DNA from 2 places in the Nonomuraea composti genome. Region 2 is predicted to be linked to the other one. Evidence: riboswitches for the same ligand, from Rfam matches in the RefSeq annotation. Region 2 holds a riboswitch; the other holds the start of a gene.
What was found. A riboswitch is a leader RNA that binds a small molecule or an ion and turns the genes downstream of it on or off. The one in region 2 is predicted to bind glycine.
Positions count from the first base shown of each region.

Region 1: another riboswitch for glycine. It lies ahead of gcvP (aminomethyl-transferring glycine dehydrogenase); the one in region 2 lies ahead of gcvT (glycine cleavage system aminomethyltransferase GcvT).

Region 1 covers NZ_JAATEP010000016.1:41,577-44,970, forward strand. Annotated here, with positions in the region: gene HCN51_RS23040 (bifunctional nuclease family protein) at 1-366, shown strand, start outside; gene HCN51_RS23045 (MerR family transcriptional regulator) at 514-1,134, shown strand; glycine riboswitch at 1,378-1,478, shown strand; gene gcvP (aminomethyl-transferring glycine dehydrogenase) at 1,661-3,394, shown strand, end outside.
Region 2 covers NZ_JAATEP010000015.1:133,670-137,063, forward strand. Annotated here, with positions in the region: gene gcvH (glycine cleavage system protein GcvH) at 1-322, opposite strand, end outside; gene gcvT (glycine cleavage system aminomethyltransferase GcvT) at 319-1,404, opposite strand; glycine riboswitch at 1,439-1,535, opposite strand; glycine riboswitch at 1,536-1,633, opposite strand; gene HCN51_RS22485 (gamma-glutamyl-gamma-aminobutyrate hydrolase family protein) at 1,707-2,396, opposite strand; gene HCN51_RS22490 (3-oxoacyl-ACP reductase) at 2,411-3,175, opposite strand; gene HCN51_RS22495 (aldehyde dehydrogenase family protein) at 3,178-3,394, opposite strand, start outside.

The DNA of each region.
Region 1 (3,394 bases), on a different contig from region 2:
GGCATGACCGAAGCCACGGCCATCGCGCTGGCCCAGGCGGAGGAGCCCCCGCCGCGGCCGCTCACCCACGACCTCTTCCGAGACGTGCTGAGCGCCCTGGGTGTCGGCCTGCGCGCGGTCAACATCGTCGCCCTGCGCGACGGCATCTTCTTCGCCGATCTGGTGTTCTCCAACGGCGTGGAGGTGAGCGCGCGGCCGTCCGACTCGATCGCGCTCGCCCTGCGCACCGGGGCGCGCATCTTCGCCAGCGAGGAGGTCGTCCAGGAGGCCGGGGTGATCATCCCGGACGACCAGGAGGACGAGGTGGAGAAGTTCAGGGAGTTCCTTGACACGATCACTCCCGAGGACTTCGGCAGGGCGGGGTAGGTATTTCAGTGCATTTACGCTTCACGACGCGCCGAGCCGGATCGTTGACTGTGCCTGGTCACGGTCCTACGGTGCAAGTGAAACCCGTGGTCGCCCTTTATGAACCCCCAGATCAGGCCACGGGATGAGAGAAAGCCGGAGGTCCGCGTGGCGGTCAGCAGCGGCGAGGGAAAGACGGCCGGCCAGGAAGATCCGGTGCGGCGCGAGAGCGCGCGGCAGCGTGCCGGGGAGCAGGGCCTGCTCTTCGACGAGCAGCCGACGACGCTGCCGGGCGACATCGGATACCGCGGGCCGACGGCCTGCGCCGCGGCCGGCATCACCTACAGGCAGCTCGACTACTGGGCCCGCACGGGCCTCGTGGAGCCCACCATCAGGGCGGCGCACGGGTCGGGCTCCCAGCGGCTCTACAGCTTCCGCGACATCCTGGTGCTCAAGGTCGTCAAGCGGCTCCTCGACACCGGGGTGTCGCTGCAGCAGATCCGCACGGCCGTGCAGCACCTGCGTGACCGCGGGGTCGCCGACCTCGCGCAGATCACGCTCATGAGCGACGGCGTCAGCGTCTACGAGTGCACCTCAGCCGACGAGGTGATCGACCTGCTCCAGGGCGGCCAGGGCGTGTTCGGCATCGCGCTCGGGCGGGTCTGGCGAGAGGTCGAGGGCTCCCTCGCGGAGCTGCCGGGGGAACGCGCGGCGGTCGAGGACACCGTCCCGGCCGATCACCCCGCTGACGAGCTGGCCCGCAGGCGCCGCGCCCGGCGCACCGGCTGAAACGGCTTGCGCACCGCCTGAAACGGCTTGCGCACTGCGTGAAACGGCTTCGCGCCCCGCACCACCCGGCCGAGCCCCCTCCTGAATCCGGCGCCGCCCGCCCGGCGCCCAGGGTTCCCCGTACCCCCGCTCACCTTGCACCGTCGCATCCGTGTGCCTCGAAGCCGGCTCGAGCGTGGCCGGAAGCGGGTCCAATGACCGGTTATCGGGGGCTACCGTAGTAATCTAGGACAGCAAGGCTGACGACCCCGTGCGGGAGAGTCCCCGGGCACCAGACGGTCCCGGGGCGCCGAAGGAGCAACCCTCCCCGGAATCTCTCAGGCATCCAGTACCGCTCGGGCGAGGCAACTCTGGAAAGCAGGCGCACCCGCCAGGCGCGCCTCACCGACGGTGCAAGCCCCACCGGGGGTGAAGCTCTCAGGTCGTGGCGCCGACGCAGGTGACGGGGCCGCGCTGACAGAGGGGGAGACCCGGCACTCGCCCGCGCCCTGGCGCCGGTCTCCATAAGCCTCGGGAGGCACACCCCATGACCGACCTGTCAGCTCCGCCGTTCTCGTCCAGGCACATCGGCCCGTCGGAGTCCGAGCAGCAGCGCATGCTCGAGGCCGTGGGCTTCGAATCCGTCGCGGACCTGGTCGCGGTGGCCGTGCCCGAGGCGATCAGGGCCAAGGACAAGCTCAAGCTGCCCGCCGCCATCGGCGAGGCCGAGGCCATCGCCGAGCTGCGCGCCCTGGCCGGGCGCAACCGCGTGCTCACCTCCATGATCGGCCTGGGCTACTACGACACCGTCACCCCCGGCGTCATCCGGCGCAACGTGCTGGAGAACCCGGGCTGGTACACCGCCTACACGCCGTACCAGCCGGAGATCTCGCAGGGCCGCCTGGAGGCGCTGCTGAACTTCCAGACGGTCGTCTCCGACCTCACCGGCCTGCCCGTCGCCGGCGCGTCCCTGCTGGACGAGGGCACCGCCGCCGCCGAGGCCATGACGCTCGCGCGCCGGGCCGGCAAGTCCAAGAGCGACGTGTTCGTCGTGGACGCCGACGCGCTGCCCCAGACCAAGGCCGTGCTGGCCACCCGCGCCGAGCCGCTCGGCATCACGCTCGTCGAGCACGACCTCGACGGCGACCTGCCCGAGTGCTTCGGGCTGCTCGTGCAGTACCCCGGCGCCTCCGGGCGGCTGCGCGACTTCCGCGCCGTGGCCGCCGCCGCGCACGAGGCCGGCGCGCTCGTGGTGGCCGCCGCCGACCTGCTCGCGCTGACGCTGGTCGCCGCCCCCGGCGAGCTCGGCGCCGACATCGCCGTCGGCTCCTCGCAGCGGTTCGGGGTGCCGTTCGGGTTCGGCGGGCCGCACGCCGCCTACATGTCCGTACGCGAGGGGCTGCAGCGCCAGCTCCCCGGCCGCCTGGTCGGCGTGTCCGTCGACGCCGACGGCGACCCCGCCTACCGCCTGGCCCTGCAGACCCGTGAGCAGCACATCCGCCGCGAGAAGGCCACCAGCAACATCTGCACCGCCCAGGTGCTGCTCGCCGTCATCGCGAGCATGTACGCCGTCTACCACGGCCCCGACGGGCTGCGCGGCATCGCCCACCGGGTGCACCGCTACGCCACCGCCCTGGCCGAGGGGCTGCGCGGCGCCGGCGTGGAGGTCGTGCACGGCGAGTTCTTCGACACCGTCCTCGCCCGCGTCCCCGGCAGGGCCGCCGCCGTCGTGGCCGCCGCCGCCGAGCAGGGCGTCAACCTGTGGCAGGTGGACGACGACCACGTCTCCATCGCCTGCGACGAGAAGACCGGCGCCGCCGAGGTGGCCAAGGTCTGGGCCGCGTTCGGGGTGAGCGGCGTCGAGGCCGACCCCGAGAACGCCCCCGACGCGCTGCCGTCCGCGCTGCTGCGCGAGACCCCGTACCTGACGCACCCCGTCTTCCACAGCCACCGCTCCGAGACCGCGATGCTGCGCTACCTGCGCAGGCTCCAGGACAAGGACATCGCGCTGGACCGCTCGATGATCCCGCTCGGCTCCTGCACCATGAAGCTGAACGCGACCACCGAGATGGAGCCGATCACCTGGCCGGAGTTCGCCGCGATCCACCCGTACGCGCCGGCCGAGCAGACCGAGGGCTACCGGGAGCTGATCGGCACGCTGGAGGGCTGGCTGGCCGAGGTGACCGGCTACGACGCCGTCTCCATCCAGCCGAACGCCGGCTCGCAGGGCGAGTTCGCCGGGCTGCTGGCCATCCGCGCCTACCACCGGGCCAACGGCCAG
Region 2 (3,394 bases):
CGCGCACCTTGAACATCCAGCCCTCGCCGTACGGGTCGCTGTTCACGAGGCTGGGGTCGTCGACGACGGCCTGGTTCACCTCGGTGATCTCGCCCCCGACCGGGGAGTAGATCTCGTTCACGGACTTGGTCGACTCCACCTCGCCGACGGAGTCGCCCTGCTCGACGTTCGCGCCGACCTCGGGGAGCTGCACGTAGACGACGTCACCAAGGGAGTCGGCGGCGAACGCCGTGACGCCGACCGTCACGGTGGTGCTGTCGTCCAGCCCGGCCACCCACTCGTGCTCCTTGGTGTAGCTCAGGTCGTCAGGGATGTTGCTCACTTGTTCCTCCTGTAAAAGGGCAGCTCGACCAGGTCCATAGGTTCATGGCTGCCCCGGATGTCCACAGCCAGGCCTGAATCGGCGCCGGTGTCCACGTAGGCCATCGCGATGGGCTTTCCCAGGGTCTGGGAAGGCGCACCGCTGGTGACCTCGCCGACGACGGCGCCGTCCTTGGTGACCGGGTAACCGTGGCGCGGCACCCGGCGGGTCCGCGCGACCAGGCCGACGAGCCTGCGTCGTGGCTGGTCGTCCTTGACCGCCTCGAGCGCAGACCTGCCGACGAAGTCACCCGGCTTGTCGAATTTCACCACCCTGCCCAGCCCCGCGTCGAACGGGGTGAGCTGCGCGCTCAGCTCGTTGCCGTACAGCGGCATGCCGGCTTCGAGCCTGAGCGTGTCGCGGCTGGACAGGCCCGCGGGCTTGAGCCCGTACGGCTCCCCGGCGGCCGTGAGCGCGTGCCACAGCGGCACGGCGTCCTCGTTGGCCACGAACAGCTCGAACCCGTCCTCGCCGGTGTACCCCGTGCGGGCGATGAGCGCCCGCCGGCCGTCCACCTGGCCGGGCAGGCCGGCGTAGTACTTGAGCCCGGCGAGGTCGGCGTCGGTGAGCGTGGCGAGGATCTCCTGGGAGCGCGGGCCCTGGACGGCGATGAGCGCGTACTCCGCCGACCGGTCCGTCACGACCGTCTCGTACGGCTTGGCCCGCTCCCGCAGCTCCTGCGCGACCTTCTCGGAGTTCGAGGCGTTGGCCACGACCATGAACTCCTCGTCACCGAGCCGGTAGACGATGAGGTCGTCGAGGACGCCGCCCCGCTCGTTCACGATCATCGTGTATCTGGCGCGTCCGGGTGCGAGTGCCGACAGGTGCCCGACCAGCGCGTAGTCCAGCGCTTCGCCGGCCTGGGGGCCGGTCAGGAAGATCTCGCCCATGTGGGAGAGGTCGAACAGCCCGGCCGCCTCGCGGACGGCCCGGTGCTCCGCGGACTCGCTGCCGTACCGCAGCGGCATGAGCCATCCGGCGAAGTCGGTGAGCGTGGCGCCGAGGCTCTCGTGAACGTCTCGTAGCGGTGTCGGTCGGGACATTTGTCGCACCTCAGGACAGGAGTGGATGCCAGCATCCTCCCCCTCTGTCATCGATGCCTGAGAGCTTCACCCGACTTTTGCCGGACTTTCACCTTCGGCGAGGCCCCATGGGCCTGCTTTCCAGAGGACACCTCGTCCGCGCGGTCCTTTGCCTTGAGAGGTTCGCGGGGAGGGCTTGCTCCTTCAGGGACCCTGACCGGCTGTCAGGGCACTCTCCCGCGCGGTTTCGTCGGTGATGTCCGTCAGCCTAGTGCCGTTACGGGGCTGTTGTCGCGTTCTGGGCCGTACGGGATCCGGCGCCGTCAGCACGCCTGGACGAGCGCCTCGAACAGAGCGTGCTCCTCGGCCGCCTCGGGGTGCCACTGCACGGCCATGGTGAACGCTCCCGACGTGCTCTCCACGGCCTCGATCGTGCCGTCGGCGGCGGTGGCGGTGACGGTCAGGCCGGGGGCGAGGCGGTCCACCGCCTGGTGGTGGTAGTGCGCGACCGCCACGGGCTCCTCGCCCAGCACCTTGGCCAGGCGGGTGCCGGGGACCGGGGTGACGGGCAGGTGCCCGAAGCGGCCCGGCCCCGGGCAGTGGTCGGTGTGGCCGACCAGGTCGGGCAGGTGCTGGTGGAGGCTGCCGCCGAGGGCCACGTTGAGCACCTGGAGGCCGCGGCAGATGCCCAGGAACGGCAGCCCGGCGTCGAGGGCCGCCGCCAGCAGGGCGAACTCCGCCTCGTCCCGAAATTTCCGGACGTAGCCGCTGCGTTCGTGCGGCTCCGCGCCGTACCTCGCCGGATCGATGTCACCGCCCCCGGCCAGGATCAGCCCGTCGAGGCGGCCGGCCAGCCCGGCCGGCGAGCCGGCCGGCGGCAGCAGCACCGGCTGGCCGCCCGCGCGCACGACCTGCTCCACGTACGAGTACGGCAGCAGCGCCGCCCGGGTGTCCTGCCACACCGTGAACGAGGCGGTCTCGACGTAGGACGTGATGCCGATGACGGGGCCCACGACCGTCCTCCCTCTTAGAGCGGCGTGACGTAGGCACCGGAGATGCCGCCGTCCACCAGGAACTCGCTGGCCGTGATGAACGAGGCGTCGTCGCTGGCCAGGAACGCCACCGCGGCCGCGATCTCCGACGCCTCGGCGAAGCGGCCCACCGGAACGTGCACCAGCCGCCGCTGCGCCCGCTCGGGATCCTTGGCGAACAGCTCCCGCAGCAGCGGCGTGTTCACCGGGCCCGGGCACAGGGCGTTGACCCGGATGCCCTCCCTGGCGAACTGCACCCCCAGCTCCCGCGACATCGCCAGCACCCCGCCCTTGGAGGCGGTGTAGGAGATCTGCGAGGTCGCCGAGCCCATGACGGCCACGAACGACGCGGTGTTGATGATCGAGCCCTTGCCCTGCCGCCGCATGTACGGGATGGCGTGCTTGCAGCACAGGTAGACGCTGGTCAGGTTCACCTCCTGGACGCGGCGCCAAGCGTCGAGGCCGGTCTCCAGGATCGATTCGTCGTCGGGCGGCGAGATGCCGGCGTTGTTGAAGGCGATGTCCACGCTGCCGTAGGTGTCGTGCGCCGTCGCGAACATGCGCACGACGTCGTCCTCGCTGGTGACGTCGGCCTTGACGAACAGGCCGCCCACCTCGGCCGCGGCCTTGACGCCCGCCTCCTCGTCGATGTCCGCGCAGACCACCCTGGCGCCCTCGTCGGCGAAGCGGCGGGCCGTGGCCAGCCCGATCCCGCTGCCGGCGCCGGTGATGACCGCCACCCGATCCTGCAACCGCTGCACTGTCACTCCCAGGAGATGAAGACGTTCTTGGTCTCGGTGAACGCCGCGAGCGCGTCAGGGCCGAGCTCCCTGCCAAGGCCGGACTGCTTGAAGCCGCCGAACGGGGTCCAGTAGCGGACCGAGGAGTGGGAGTTGACCGACAGGGCTCCCGACTCGACGGCCCTGGCCACGCGCAGCGCCCGGCCGACGTCGCGGGTCCAGATGGAGCCGCTCAGCCCG